Regions from separate parts of the Saccharopolyspora erythraea genome, predicted to be linked through region 2. Evidence: riboswitches for the same ligand, from Rfam matches in the RefSeq annotation. Region 2 holds a riboswitch; each other region holds the start of a gene.

Region 1 (4,788 bases), 2.7 Mb from region 2:
CACGGTCTCGCGGCGGCACGCCGAGTTCCGCCGGGAGGGCAACGACTTCGTGGTCGTCGACGTGGGCAGCCTCAACGGCACCTACGTCAACCGCGAGCCGGTGGACACCTCGGTGCTCGCCAACGGCGACGAGGTGCAGATCGGGAAGTTCCGGTTGGTCTTTTTGACCGGCCCGATCGACGGGGGACAAGGCCGCTAGGCGGCATGAGGAGCGGGCATCGGGGCGGCGCCGAGCAACCGGCGCCGCCCCGGTCGTTCGCGGTACTGCGCGCACCCGCGCGGCGACCCGGCCGGAACCGCCCGCGGATGCACCGGGACCCCAGGCGAATCACGTGTTTGCAGTTGAGTTTCGGGGTCTTCCGACCGCCCCTACGGGACCGGTCGGCGGTGTATCGTGCTGAGTGTTGCTCAATGGTGAGCTCAGGTATCGGTTCTCGGCCTGCCGAGCGCGCCAGGCCGCGGAAAACGGTGGCTGATCGACAGCCGAGGGATGGGCGTGTCCGCCGTATCGCGGGTAGCGTCGGAGACGCCGGTGCGAGATCCTCGACGAGGACGTCACGCCCCGGCGCGCTGGAGGAGGCGATTTGACGATGAGCAGCGAGATGCGCGTCGTCGGCGTGCGAGTGGAACTACCAGCCAACCAGCCGATCCTGTTGCTGCGCGAGACCGAGGGCGAGCGCTACCTGCCGATCTGGATCGGCTCGGTGGAGGCGACCGCAATCGCGTTGGAGCAGCAGGGCGTGCGCCCCGCCAGACCCCTGACCCACGACCTGCTCAAGGACGTCATCGGGGCGCTGGGGCGGGACCTGGAGCAGGTCCGCATCACCGACCTGCAGGAGGGCACGTTCTACGCGGAGCTCGTCTTCGACGGTGACGTGCGGGTCTCGGCCAGGCCGAGCGACTCGGTCGCGCTGGCGCTGCGGGTGGGTGTGCCGATCCACGCCGACGAGTCGGTGCTGGACGAGGCCGGGCTGATCATCCCGGACGAACAGGAGGACGAGGTCGAGAAGTTCCGGGAGTTCCTGGACTCGGTCTCGCCGGAGGACTTCCGCGGCGCCGACACCTGAGCCGGCGCCCGTTGCGGGCTTGGACGGGCCCCCGGCGCGCGGTCGCGCCGGGGGCCTCGTCGTCTCCCCGCGCGTCGCGTTGACCTCCCCCCTGGGCGGGCTTACCGTCGAAGACACGCGAATTGCCCGCTTGTGATTCCCGTGCGACCTGCTCGTGCGGCGGCGGGCGTTCGCAGCCCTGAGTCACGCACGGTCCAGGGCCTTGGCGGTCGGTCGGCATCATGCCGGACGAGGGGAGGCAGGCGTGGTCGAGGAGGCACCCAACCGGGATGCTGCCGCGGAGCAGGGTGAGCTGTTCCCGGACGCCTCGGTACCGGACGAGCTCGTCGGCTACCGCGGCCCCGCAGCCTGCCAGATCGCGGGCATCACCTACCGCCAGCTCGACTACTGGGCGCGCACCAAGCTGGTGGGGCCGTCCATAAGAGGTGCGGCGGGCTCGGGCTCCCAGCGGCTGTACTCGTTCAAGGACATCCTGGTGCTCAAGGTGGTCAAGCGACTGCTGGACACCGGTGTTTCGCTGCACAACATCCGCGTCGCCGTGGACCACCTCCGCCACCGGGGCGTGCAGGACCTCGCCAGGATCACGCTGTTCAGCGACGGCACGACCGTCTACGAGTGCACCTCCGCCGAGGAGGTGGTCGACCTGCTGCAGGGCGGCCAGGGGGTTTTCGGCATCGCCGTCAGCGGCGCGATGCGCGAAATCAGCGGAACCATCCACGAGTTCCCCGCGGAGCGCGCCGACGGTGTGGAGGTCACCGCATCCGTGACCGACGAGCTGGCGCGCCGCCGCCGGGACCGCCAGACCGGCTGACACCCGGCTGAGCCGGATGGGCCGGATGGATGCGGTGCGTGGCCGGCCGGGCGCGGTGCGAGGGTCCTCCCGCGCCTCCAGATCAGGTAGGCTACGCGGCATCGCAGACCCCGCGCGGGAGAGTCCGCGCCGGTCAGAGCACCGGTGCGGCGCCGAAGGAGCAACCACTCCCCGACAACCTCTCAGGCCAACCGGACCGCGCGGGCGAGATACCTCTGGAAAGCGGGTCGTCACGGCAGTGGTGACCCCGCCGACGGTGCAAGCCCGGTGCGATCCGGGTGAAGCTCTCAGGCGTTCGCGCAGCGGACATTGACAGAGGGGGAGGGCAGCACCCGCCGTGCTGCCGAGCCCTGTGTCCGCCGCGAAAAATCGAGGTTTGGCGATGACCGACGTGACCCATGACCGCATCCCGCTCGCCGCACTGGAGCACGGCACCCCGTTCGCCGACCGCCACGTGGGTCCCGCTCCCGCCGAGCTGGCCCGCATGCTGGACGTGATCGGGGTCGGCTCGCTGGAGGAGCTGGGCCAGAGCGCGGTCCCGGAGGGCATCCGCGAGCGCGACCTGCACCTGGCGCTGCCCGAGCCCGCGACCGAGGCGCAGGCCCTGGCCGAGCTGCGTGAGCTGGCCGGGCGGTGCCGCCCGCATGCCGAGATGATCGGCCTGGGCTACTACGGCACCGTGACCCCGCCGGTGATCCTGCGCAACGTGCTGGAGAGCCCCGCCTGGTACACCGCCTACACCCCGTACCAGCCGGAGATCTCGCAGGGGCGCCTGGAGGCGCTGCTGAACTTCCAGACGATGGTCGCCGACCTGACCGGTGTGCCGGTGGCCAACGCCTCGATGCTGGACGAGGCGACCGCGGCCGCCGAGGGCATGACCCTGGTCCGGAGGGCCGGGCGGTCGAAGTCGCCGCGGTTCGTCGTCGACGCCGACACCATGCCCCAGACGCTGGAGGTGCTGCGCACCCGCGCCGAGCCGCTGGGCATCGAGGTCGTGGTGGCCGACCTGTCCGAGGGAGCCTCCGGCCTGCCCGAGGGTGAGTTCTTCGGCGCCCTGCTGGCCTACCCGGGCGCCTCCGGCGCGCTGCGCGACCAGGAGGCGGTCGTCGCCGAGGTCCACGAGCGCGGGGCGATGGCGGTGGTGTCCGCCGACCTGCTCGCGCTGACGCTGCTACGCGCGCCCGGTGAGATCGGCGCGGACGTCGTCGTCGGCACCACCCAGCGCTTCGGCGTGCCGATGGGCTTCGGCGGCCCGCACGCCGGCTACATGGCGGTCCGCAAGGGCATCGAGCGCCAGCTGCCGGGCCGGCTGGTGGGCGTCAGCGTCGACAGCGACGGCAACCAGGCCTACCGGCTGGCGCTGCAGACCCGCGAGCAGCACATCCGCCGCGAGAAGGCCACCAGCAACATCTGCACCGCGCAGGTCCTGCTGGCGGTCGTGGCGTCGATGTACGCGGTGTACCACGGTCCGGCCGGGTTGAAGGCGATCGCGACCAGGGCGCACCGGATGGCCGCCGTGCTGGCCGAGCGGCTGCGCCGCGGCGGCGTCGAGGTCGTGCACCGGGAGTTTTTCGACACGCTCGTCGCTCGAGTGCCCGGCAAGGCCGACGACGTCGTGTCCGCCGCCCGCCGGGAGGGCGTGAACCTGCGCCGCGTGGACGGCGACCACGTCGGCGTGAGCTGCGACGAGACCACCACCCGCGCCCGGCTGGCCACGGTGTGGAAGGCGTTCGGGCTCCCCGAGCAGCCCGATGTCGAGGAGCTCGACGCCGAGACCCCGGACGCGCTGCCCACCGGTCTCCTGCGCACCTCGGAGTACCTCACGCACCCGGTGTTCCACACCCACCGCTCGGAGACCTCCCTGCTGCGCTACCTGCGCGAGCTCTCGGACAAGGACGTCGCGCTGGACCGCAGCATGATCCCGCTGGGCTCGTGCACGATGAAGCTCAACGCGACCGCCGAGATGGAGTCGATCACCTGGCCGGAGTTCTCCGGGCTGCACCCGTTCGCGCCCGCGCAGGACGCCGAGGGGCTGCTCAGGATCGTCTCCGACCTGGAGGGCTGGCTGGCCGAGATCACCGGCTACGACGCGGTGAGCCTGCAGCCCAACGCCGGCAGCCAGGGCGAGTTCGCCGGTCTGCTCGCCATCCGCGCCTACCACCACAGCCGTGGTGAGGCCGAGCGGGACGTCTGCCTCATCCCGGCCAGCGCGCACGGCACCAACGCCGCGAGCGCCATCATGGCCGGTCTGCGCGTCGTCGTGGTGCGCTGCGACGACCAGGGCAACATCGAGATGGACCACCTGCGCGAGGTCGTCGAGGAGCACAAGGACGACCTTGCCGCGATCATGATCACCTACCCGTCCACGCACGGCGTCTACGAGGACACCGTGCAGCAGGTCTGCGGGCTGGTGCACGACGCGGGCGGGCAGGTCTACGTCGACGGCGCGAACCTCAACGCGCTGATCGGCCTGGCCCGGATGGGCAAGTTCGGCTCCGACGTCTCGCACCTGAACCTGCACAAGACCTTCTGCATCCCGCACGGCGGCGGCGGGCCGGGCGTCGGCCCGATCGGTGTCCGCGCGCACCTGGCGCCGTTCCTGCCGAACCACCCGCTCCAGCCCGCGGCGGGCCCCTCGACCGGGGTGGGACCGATCAGCGCGGCGCCGTGGGGCAGCGCGTCGATCCTGCCGATCTCGTGGGCCTACGTGCGGATGATGGGTTCCGACGGCCTGCGCAGGGCGACGCTGACCGCCGTCGCGGCCGCCAACTACGTCGCCCGCAGGCTCGACGAGTACTTCCCGGTGCTCTACACCGGTTCGGGCGGCTTCGTGGCCCACGAGTGCATCCTGGACCTGCGGCCCATCACCAAGTCCAGCGGTATCACGGTGGACGACGTCGCCAAGAGGCT
Region 2 (4,788 bases):
GCCGCGGCCGCCGCTCGGGCGCATCAGCGCGTAGGCGCCCATCTGCGGCGCCAGCCGCCCGGCGACCTCGCTCATCGGCGCCAGCAGCGGCAGGCTGCCGTTGCCGCTCTGCACGGTCTCGTAGGCGATGCCGGTGACGCCGGAGGCGAGCATGGCCTCGGTCAGCTCCGAGGAAGCCGCCAGGTGCAGGTAGGTGAACAGCACCTGGTCGCGGCGCAGCCGCGGGTACTCCTCGGCGATGGGCTCCTTGACCTTGAGGACGAGCTGGCCCTCGGCCCACACCTCGTCGGCGGTCGGCAGGACCTTCGCGCCTGCGGCGAGGTAGTCCTCGTCGGGGATGGACGACCCGGCACCCGCCTGCGCCTCGACGAAGACCTCGTGGCCGCGGCTGGTGAATTCGTGCACGCCGGCCGGCGTGATCGCGACCCGGTACTCGTTGTTCTTGATCTCGCGCGGAACTGCGATCTTCACGGCGCAATCCTTTCTCGGTCTGTTGCGCATCACGATCCGCCGCCGTCGCCGGGCTCGCATCATTCCGCGCAGATGAGATTGCCCAGGTGGGTTTGTGCCGCGGGCACAACGGTGCTCCGCAGCGCCCTGCCGCCGATCACGGTTCGTGCGGGATGCGCGGTCCGTGCTCGCACCGCGAGTGCGCGGTGCTCCTTCGCCGATGGAGGGCGGGTTCGGGACGACGTCGCCCCGGTTTCACCCGTGCGGGTGGCTAGCGCTGGCGGGCCCACCGCGCGGCGAGGAGCTGCACGAGCAGGGCGGACCGGACGTCGGGGTCGTCGAGGTCGACGTCGACGAGCTGGGTGATCCGCTTCATCCGGTACCGGAAGGTGTTCGGGTGCACGCGCAGGTCGTGGCTGGCCGTGCGCGGGTCGCCGGGGTGGCGCAGCCAGGCGTGCAGCGTGTTCAGGTACTCGGTGCCCTGCGAGCGGTCGTGCTCCCGCAACAACGGCAGCGGCCCCAGCGAGCCGACCCCGGCGTCGGTGGCGGTGCCCGCCATCCGGTTGAGCACCAGCAGGTGCCAGAGGTCCTCGTACACCGCGAGCCGGTCGGGCACCTGCCCCGCGCGCAGCAGGGCGAGCAGCTCGTCGGCCTCCGACCGCGACCGGTGCAGGTCCGCGACGCCGACCGCCGTACCCACCGCCACCAGCGGTTTCGCCTGGCCTTCGGCCGCGGTCAGCGCGTCGCGCAGCACCGGCCAGCCGCCAGCCCCCGGCCGGTCGGGCACGAGCGCGTAGAGGACGTTGCCGACCTCGGTCACCAGCGGCCTGCGACCGACGCCGCGGGTGATCCACTCCCACATCGCCAGCCGGTGCCCCTCAGCCTCCTCGGCCGACGTGCTGACCTCGATCGCGGCCACCCGGTGCGGGTCGTGCGAGACCCCCAGCTCGCTCGCGGCGACCCGCCAGCGGTCGCCGCCCTCCAGCAGCTGGCGCACCTGGTCGGCCGAGCGCTGCCGCTCCGCGTCGGCGACGGCCCGCCAGCGCAGCAGTTGCAGCGCGACCAGCGGGGCGGTGTCGGCGAAGGCCGTCGAGCGCTCCACGGAGACCTCGCCGGGCACCACCGCCCACATCGACCCCAGCAGCTCGCCGCCCATCCGGATCGGCACCACCAGCCTGGGCAGCGTGCCGTCCTGCTGACCGGGCACGAAGATCGCCGAACTGCCCTTGCTGAGCTGCCGGAACGTGCCGCGCGCGCGGAACTTGGCGAGCACGTCGTCGGGCTGCTTGCGGCCCATGATCGTCGACACCCGGGCCGGGTCGGTCAGGTCCTGGCGCGCCGAGTACGCCAGCACCTGGGAGTGCGCGTCCTCGATGGTCACCGGGGCGTCGACCACGTCGGCCACGGCGTCGGCCAGCTTGAACAGGTCGCCCAGACCGGGGCTTCGGGTGTCGGTGTCCTCCACCGCCGTGCCCGCCAGCGCGGCCCGGATCAGCCACACCAGCTGCGCCCACGCCGTGCCCGGCCGCACCTCCACCAGCGCGAGCCCGGTGTCCTCCGCGGTGGTGAGGACGGCCGGGTCCCCGCAAAGAGGCGGCTTGAGCAGGACCGCGGCCGCACCCTGCGCGCCGCACTCGCGCGTCAGGCGCACGGCCGCGTCGCGGTCGCCCACGGCCACGCCGAGCACCAGGTCTCCTTCGGCGACCGTCAGCGGCTGGTCGGGTTCGGCGATCACGACGTCGCCGACGCAGTCGGTGGAACCGGGCAGGATCACGGTTCGCAACAGCGTCGGCCCGACCCGCTCGATCACCGCCCGGATGTCCAGCATCACCAGCCTCCTCGTTGGGGCCCCAGCGTCTTCCCAGCCTAAACACGCTCGCCGGCGGGTGGTCGGCCGCGCACGCGGGGCGCCCGGCCGTGGGGGAGCCATTGACAGCTCGGCAGCTCCGTTTATGGTTCGTGTCGGTACACCCACAACCGCATACCGGCCGCAGACCCCGGGCGGGAGAGCCCCTGCGCTGCCGCGCGAGCAGCAGAACAGGGCGCCGAAGGAGCAAGACTCCCCGCAAACTCTCAGGCACCCATGACCGTCCGGGCGAGGCGACTCTGGAAAGCGTGCGTTCCGACGCCGCACCCACGGTGCAAGCCGCGACGGCGCGGTGAAGCTCTCAGGTTCCGCAACAGAGGGGGAGGCACACCATCCCGGGCATCGCCATGCCCTCGACAGCGACGGAGCCTCCCGCATGTCCCTTCCCGCCAACCTGCGCTACACCCGCGAGCACGAGTGGATCGAGGACCGCGACGACGTGGTCCGCATCGGCATCACCCCCTACGCCGCCGAGGCGCTCGGCGACATCGTCTACGTGCAGCTTCCCGCGGTCGGCGAGCAGATCGAGGCCGGCCAGACGTGCGGTGAGCTGGAGTCGACCAAGTCGGTCAGCGACCTCTACGCGCCGGTCACCGGCGAGGTCGTGGCGATCAACGAGTCCGTGGTGGACGATCCTGCCCAGGTCAACGCCGAGCCGTTCGGCGCGGGCTGGCTGCTGGAGGTGCGCGCCACAGGCACCGGCGAGGTGCTCAGCGCCGAGCAGTACGCCGAACTGACCGGGGAGTAGCCGGACGACGGCGCTAGGAGGACGGATCAATGGCGATCAGCGTCTTCGACCTTTTCTCGGTGGGGATCGGACCGTCGAGCTCGCACACGGTGGGACCGATGCGTGCGGCGGCGATGTTCGTTGCGCGGTTGGCTGCCGCGGGACGGTTGTCCGAGGTGTGCCGGGTCAAGGCCGAGTTGTTCGGGTCGTTGGGTGCCACGGGGCATGGTCATGGCAGTCCGAAGGCGGTGCTGCTGGGGCTGGAGGGCCATGCGCCGGAGTCGGTGGACCCGGCGGCGGTGGCGCCGCGGGTGGCCGAGATCGGTGAGACGGGCCGGTTGCGGTTGGACGGGGCGCGCGAGATCGCGTTCTCGGTGGATCGTGATCTGGTGATGCATCGCCGCCGCTCGTTGCCGGTGCATCCGAACGGGATGCGGTTCACCGCGTGGGACGGCTCGGGTGCCGAGCTGGTGTCGTCGGTGTTCTATTCGGTCGGTGGCGGGTTCGTGGTGGACGACGAGGCCACGGGCGCGGACCGGATCAAGCCGGATGCCACCGAGGTCGCGTGGCCGTTCACCACGGGTGAGCGGTTGCTGGCGCGCACCGCGGAGTCGGGGCTGTCGATCAGCGGGGTCATGCTGGCCAACGAGCTGGCGTGGCGCGGTGAGGACGCGGTGCGCAAGGAGTTGCTGCACATCTGGGCCGTGATGGCCGAGTGCGTGGCCAACGGGTGCGCCAACACCGGTGAGCTGCCGGGTGGGTTGCGGGTGCGTCGCCGGGCGGCGGCGTTGGCGTCGAGCCTGACGGCGGCCGACGATCCGATGGAGTGGGTCACGCTGTTCGCACTGGCGGTCAACGAGGAGAACGCCGCGGGTGGCCGGGTGGTCACGGCGCCGACCAACGGCGCGGCGGGGATCGTGCCCGCGGTGCTGCACTACTACACGCGGTTCGTGCCGGGTGCCGATGAGGACGGTGTGGTGCGGTTCTTGCTGGCGGCGGGCGCGATCGGGGTGCTGTTCAAGGAGAACGCGTCGATTTCGGGCGCCGAGGTGGGCTGCCAGGGCGAGGTCGGGTCGGCGTGTTCGATGGCTGCGGCGGGCCTGGCCGAGGTGCTGGGCGGTACGCCCGCGCAGGTGGAGAACGCGGCGGAGATCGCGATGGAGCACAACCTGGGTCTGACGTGTGACCCGATCGGCGGGTTGGTGCAGATTCCGTGCATCGAGCGCAATGCGGTGGCGTCGGTGAAGGCGATCACGGCGGCGCGGATGGCGCTGCGGGGTGATGGTGCGCATTTCGTGTCGTTGGACAAGGTGATCAAGACGATGCGGGAGACCGGCCGGGACATGAAGGTCAAGTACAAGGAGACCGCCCGGGGCGGCCTGGCCGTCAACGTCATCGAATGCTGAGCGCGGTGTTCGTCTGACAGGGCTCCGGAGGTGCTGCACCTCCGGAGCCCTTGTCCACTGTGGACGACTCAGGTCGTGAGCACGTACACCAGGCCCGTGCAGCCGCCGAGGACGGCCAGCACCGCCACCGCCGCGGGCAGGATGCCGTCCGGCAGCGGGGCCTCCGCGCGCAGGCTGCGTTCGGTCCGGCGGTGCCGGCGCCAGGTGACCAGGGCGATGCCGGCGCAGAGCGGCAGCGTGAACACGGCGCACGCGGTGGCGGCGGCGAGGCTGTTGTGGGCGATGAGCCGCAGCAGCACAAGCAGCCCGACGGCGAACGACAGGATCGTGCGCAGCCA
Region 3 (4,788 bases), 2.8 Mb from region 2:
AACTTGTTCTTGACCTGGTCGATCTTGTGCTTGTTCTTCGGGTCCGAGGCGTACTTCTTGGCCCGGTTCAACGCCTGGCGCCCCTGCGGGCTCTTGGCGAAGTCGGCCACCTTCTTGAACAGCGACATCACGGCTCCTGCGATCTGGATCAGGTCGTGTCCAGGGTACCGCCACCGGGGTGCGCCACGCCGCTACCGATCCACCCACCCGGGCACGAACCGGTCATCTCACCCCACGCGGGCGCGCGGTCAGCCGAGCACGCCGCTGACCGAGGCGTGGCCCTTGAGGAGGTTGCGGGCGATGGTGCGGCGCTGGATCTCGTCGGTGCCCTCGAAGATCCGCAGCAGCCGCAGGTCCCGGTACCAGCGCTCGACCGGCAGCTCCCTGGTGTAGCCCATGCCGCCGTGGATCTGCATGACCCGGTCGACGATCTCGTTGGCCCGCACCCCGCCGTAGAGCTTGGCGATGGACTGCGCGTGCCGGGAGTCCATGCCCTGGTCGACCTGCCAGGCGGCCTGCAGCACCAGCCAGCGCAGCGCCTCGATCTCCACCGCCGAGTCGGCGATCATCCACTGGATGGCCTGCCGCTCGGCGATCGGCTCGCCGAAGGTCTCCCTGGACCTGGCGTAGTCCATGCCCATCTCCAGCAGCCGCTCGCAGTTGCCGAGCGCCCGCGCGGGCAGCAGGTAGCGGCCCCGGCCGATCCACTGCATCGCGAGCGCGAAGCCCTTTCCCCGCTCGCCGAGGATGTTGGCGTCGGGCACCCGCACGCCGTCGAACACCAGCGCGGCGGGCTGGCGCTCCCGCTCGCCCATGATCGCGATCGGCTCGGACTTCCAGCCCATGTCGCGGTCCACCAGGAAGCAGGTGACCCCGCCCGCGGCGCCCTTCTCCTTGTCGGTGACGGCGAAGACCATCGCGAAGTCGGCGTCGATGCCGCCGGTGATGAACGTCTTCTCGCCGTTGATCACCCACTCGTCGCCGTCCTTGTGGGCGGTGGCGCGGATGTTCCTGGCGTCGGACCCGGCACCCGGCTCGGTGATCGCGAAGCAGGACTTGCGCTCGCCGGAGATGGTCGGCAGCAGGTAGCGCTGCTTCTGCTCCTCGTTGGCGTGGTAGAGGATGTTGTCGGCGTAGCCGCCGAAGCGGAACGGCACGAAGGTGCGGCCGAGCTCGACCTCGATCAGGGCCGTCATGACCGCCGACAGGCCCATGCCGCCGTACTCCTCCGGCGTCTGCACGCCCCAGAACCCGGCCTGCTTCGCCTTCTGCTGGAGCTCGCCGAGCTCGGTCGTGGTCAGCCCCGCTTCACCGGCGCGTTCGCGACGCAGGACCTCCTGCTCCAGCGGCATCAGCTCCCGCTGCACGAAGTTGCGCACCCAGTCGCGGATGTCGCGTTCGGTGTCGGAGAGGGCGAAGTCGACCATCTGGGCTTCCTTTCCCGGGAACGGGGTGCCTGCCTGGCGCCCGCCCCGACTGGCGGGGCCGTAACTAACGACGTTAGTTTTGTGGCAGCCTAAGACCGCCCCGGCGACGGCCGCAAGAGGCGACCCTTGGAGACCGACCGTGCCCAGACCCAGCAATCCCCTGCTTTCCGCCGACCGGATCCGCCGGGCCGGGCTGGAGATCATCGACGCGCGGGGACTGGAGGGCCTGTCGATGCGCGGGCTCGCCGACGAGCTCGGGGTCAAGGCGTCCTCGCTCTACAACCACGTGCCCGCCAAGGAGCAGCTGCTCCAGGAGATCGCCGACGACGTCACCGCCTCGGTCGACGTCTCCGGTTTCGAGGCCGGCTGGCCGACCGGCATCCGGACCTGGGCCCGCTCCTACCGCGCCGCTCTGACCGCGCACCCGAACCTGGTGCCCTACATCGCCTACGGTCCCGCGCGGCGCGAGGCGGCGCTGCGCCGCGCCGACGCCGTGCACGGCGGGCTGACCAGGGCGGGATGGCCGCAGCGCTACGCGACAATGATCGGCGCGTCGACGAAGTACCTGGTCGTGGGCTCGGCGATGGGGTCGTTCTCGGCCGGGTTCGTCGACGACGCCGAGGTCTACGACGAGCGCTTCCCGCACCTGGACCGCGCGCACCTGCTGCGCGGGCACGCCGCCGAGATCGACAACGACAGCTTCGAGCTGGCCCTGGCGGCCCTCATCGACGGGCTGCACCGCCTGTACCACGACCTCGTCGGCGCGGACGGCCCGCGGGAGCGGGACCGGACGGAAGGCTGAGCCGGACGGCGTAGCCGAGACGGCTCGTGAGCTGGACCAGATGGCGGTCGATCAGCAGGGCCACATGACGGTCCGAGAGCTGGGCCGGACGCGGGGTCAGGGTGGTGCCGAGAACGTTCCCGGCACCGAGATCACTCCGGCGTCCGGTTGACTGGGACACCCCGTCTACGTAGCGTCCTCGGCCAGAACGACAACCGAAAACCGCAGCCGACGACGTCGTGCGGGAGAGTCCTCACCAGGGGTGAGGCGCCGAAGGAGCAATACTCCCCGCCAAACTCTCAGGCCCAGTCACCGCGCGGCACCAGGCTGAACACGGAGAAAAGCAGGGGCGCGCGAGCGCCTCTCGCCCAAGGTGCAAGCCGCGCGTTCCGGCGCGGTGAAACTCTCAGGCCAATGACTCCGGGGAGACCGCCGACCAGCGCATGCCCGCGCGGGTCGCAGTCGAGCGGGCCCGGATAAGGTTGAGGCCGAAGTGAGCGGCCCGGCACTCGACTGCCGACCGGCGCCCACCAGGAGGAGTTCCGCACCATGTCGTCGCCCCGGCTGACACCCCTGCACGAGATCCACGAAGCGCTCGGCGCCACCTTCACCGAGTTCGCCGGCTGGCGGATGCCGCTGCGCTACTCGGGCGACGCGGCCGAGCACAACGCGGTGCGCACCGCCGCCGGCCTGTTCGACCTGACCCACATGGGCGAAATCCGCATCAGCGGTCCGCAGGCGCCAGAGGCCCTGGACTACGCGCTGGTGGCCAACGCGTCGGCCATCACCGTCGGCCGGGCCCGCTACACCATGATCTGCAACGCCGAGGGCGGCGTCCTCGACGACCTGATCGTCTACCGGCTGGGCGAGCAGGAATACCTGGTGGTGGCCAACGCCGCCAACGCCGCGGTGGTCTCGGCCGAGCTGGCCGAGCGGGTCGCCCGGTTCGAGGCGAGCCACGAGGACGTCTCCGACGACTACGCGCTCATCGCCGTGCAGGGCCCGAAGGCGGTGGACATCCTCGCGCCGCTGACCAGCACGGACCTGAGCACGGTCAAGTACTACGCCGGCTACCGCAGCGAGGTCGCGGGCGCGGACGTCATGCTCGCCCGCACCGGCTACACCGGCGAGGACGGCTTCGAGCTGTTCACCTCCCCCGACGACGCCCCCGCCGTGTGGCAGGCGCTGGCCGACTCCGGCGCCGAGCACGGGCTGCGCCCGGCCGGGCTGTCCTGCCGCGACACGCTGCGGCTTGAGGCGGGCATGCCGCTGTACGGCAACGAGCTGTCGGCGGAGCTGACGCCGTTCCACGCCAACCTCGGCCGGGTCGTCAAGCTCGACAAGCCCGGCGACTTCGTGGGCAAGGCGCCGCTGGCCGCGGCCGCCGAGAAGCCCACCGAGCGGACCCTGGTCGGCCTGCGGTGCGACCAGCGCCGCTCCCCCCGCCACGGCTACCGGGTGCTCGACGCCGGCGGAGCCGAGATCGGCGTCGTCACCAGCGGCGCGCCCTCCCCGACCCTGGGCCACCCGATCGCGATGGCCTACGTCGACCGGGAGCACGCCGAGCCCGGCACCGCCCTGCAGGTCGACATCCGCGGCACGGCCGTCCCGGTAGAGGTCGTCGCACTGCCCTTCTACCGCCGCAACGCCTGACCAGCCACCGAAGCCGAGATCCAACAGGAGGCAAAACATGTCGACACCCGGACAGTTCAACAGCGAGCTCTCCGTCGTGGACCCCGAGGTGGCTGCGGCGGTGGGTGCCGAGCTGGGTCGTCAGCAGACGACGCTGGAGATGATCGCTTCGGAGAACTTCGCGCCGCAGGCGGTGTTGCAGGCGCAGGGGTCGGTTCTGACCAACAAGTACGCCGAGGGGTATCCGGGCAAGCGCTACTACGGTGGCTGCGAGCACGTCGATGTCGTCGAGCAGCTGGCCATCGACCGGGTCAAGGAGCTGTTCGGCGCCTCGTTCGCCAACGTGCAGCCGCACTCGGGTGCGCAGGCCAACGCCGCGGCGATGTTCGCGCTGCTCAAGCCCGGTGACACGATCATGGGCCTGGACCTGGCCCACGGCGGGCACCTCACGCACGGGATGCGGATCAACTTCTCCGGCAAGCTCTACAACGTGGTGCCCTACCACGTCCGCGACGACGACCACCGCGTCGACATGGACGAGGTCGCCCGGCTGGCCCGCGAGCACCAGCCGCGGATGATCATCGCGGGCTGGTCGGCCTACCCGCGTCAGCTGGACTTCGCACGGTTCCGCGAGATCGCCGACGAGGTCGGGGCCTACCTGATGGTCGACATGGCCCACTTCGCCGGGCTGGTGGCCGCGGGGCTGCACCCGAACCCGGTGCCGCACGCGCACGTGGTCACCACCACCACGCACAAGACCCTCGGCGGCCCGCGCGGCGGGGTCATCCTGTCCGGCGACGAGGAGTTCACCAAGAAGTTCAACTCGGCGGTGTTCCCCGGCCAGCAGGGCGGTCCGCTGGAGCACGTGATCGCGGGCAAGGCGGTGCTGTTCAAGCTCGCCGCCGGTGAGGAGTTCCGCGACCGGCAGCGGCGCACCCTGGAAGGCGC

The links. A riboswitch is a leader RNA that binds a small molecule or an ion and turns the genes downstream of it on or off. The one in region 2 is predicted to bind glycine.
Region 1: linked by a shared signal. The riboswitch ahead of gcvP (aminomethyl-transferring glycine dehydrogenase) and the one ahead of gcvH (glycine cleavage system protein GcvH) in region 2 are both predicted to bind glycine.
Region 3: linked by a shared signal. The riboswitch ahead of gcvT (glycine cleavage system aminomethyltransferase GcvT) and the one ahead of gcvH (glycine cleavage system protein GcvH) in region 2 are both predicted to bind glycine.

Annotation. Positions count from the first base shown of each region.
Region 1 is NZ_CP054839.1:4,402,686-4,407,473, forward strand. It holds gene garA (glycogen accumulation regulator GarA) at 1-199, shown strand, start outside; gene HUO13_RS19725 (bifunctional nuclease family protein) at 591-1,067, shown strand; gene HUO13_RS19730 (MerR family transcriptional regulator) at 1,312-1,878, shown strand; glycine riboswitch at 1,984-2,087, shown strand; gene gcvP (aminomethyl-transferring glycine dehydrogenase) at 2,261-4,788, shown strand, end outside.
Region 2 is NZ_CP054839.1:7,147,816-7,152,603, reverse strand. It holds gene ald (alanine dehydrogenase) at 1-471, opposite strand, end outside; gene HUO13_RS31965 (PucR family transcriptional regulator) at 722-2,278, opposite strand; glycine riboswitch at 2,443-2,550, shown strand; gene gcvH (glycine cleavage system protein GcvH) at 2,694-3,065, shown strand; gene HUO13_RS31955 (L-serine ammonia-lyase) at 3,095-4,450, shown strand; gene HUO13_RS31950 (YidH family protein) at 4,519-4,788, opposite strand, start outside.
Region 3 is NZ_CP054839.1:1,712,953-1,717,740, forward strand. It holds gene HUO13_RS07915 (hypothetical protein) at 1-128, opposite strand, end outside; gene HUO13_RS07920 (acyl-CoA dehydrogenase family protein) at 249-1,427, opposite strand; gene HUO13_RS07925 (TetR/AcrR family transcriptional regulator) at 1,567-2,229, shown strand; glycine riboswitch at 2,441-2,533, shown strand; glycine riboswitch at 2,535-2,639, shown strand; gene gcvT (glycine cleavage system aminomethyltransferase GcvT) at 2,758-3,861, shown strand; gene glyA (serine hydroxymethyltransferase) at 3,899-4,788, shown strand, end outside.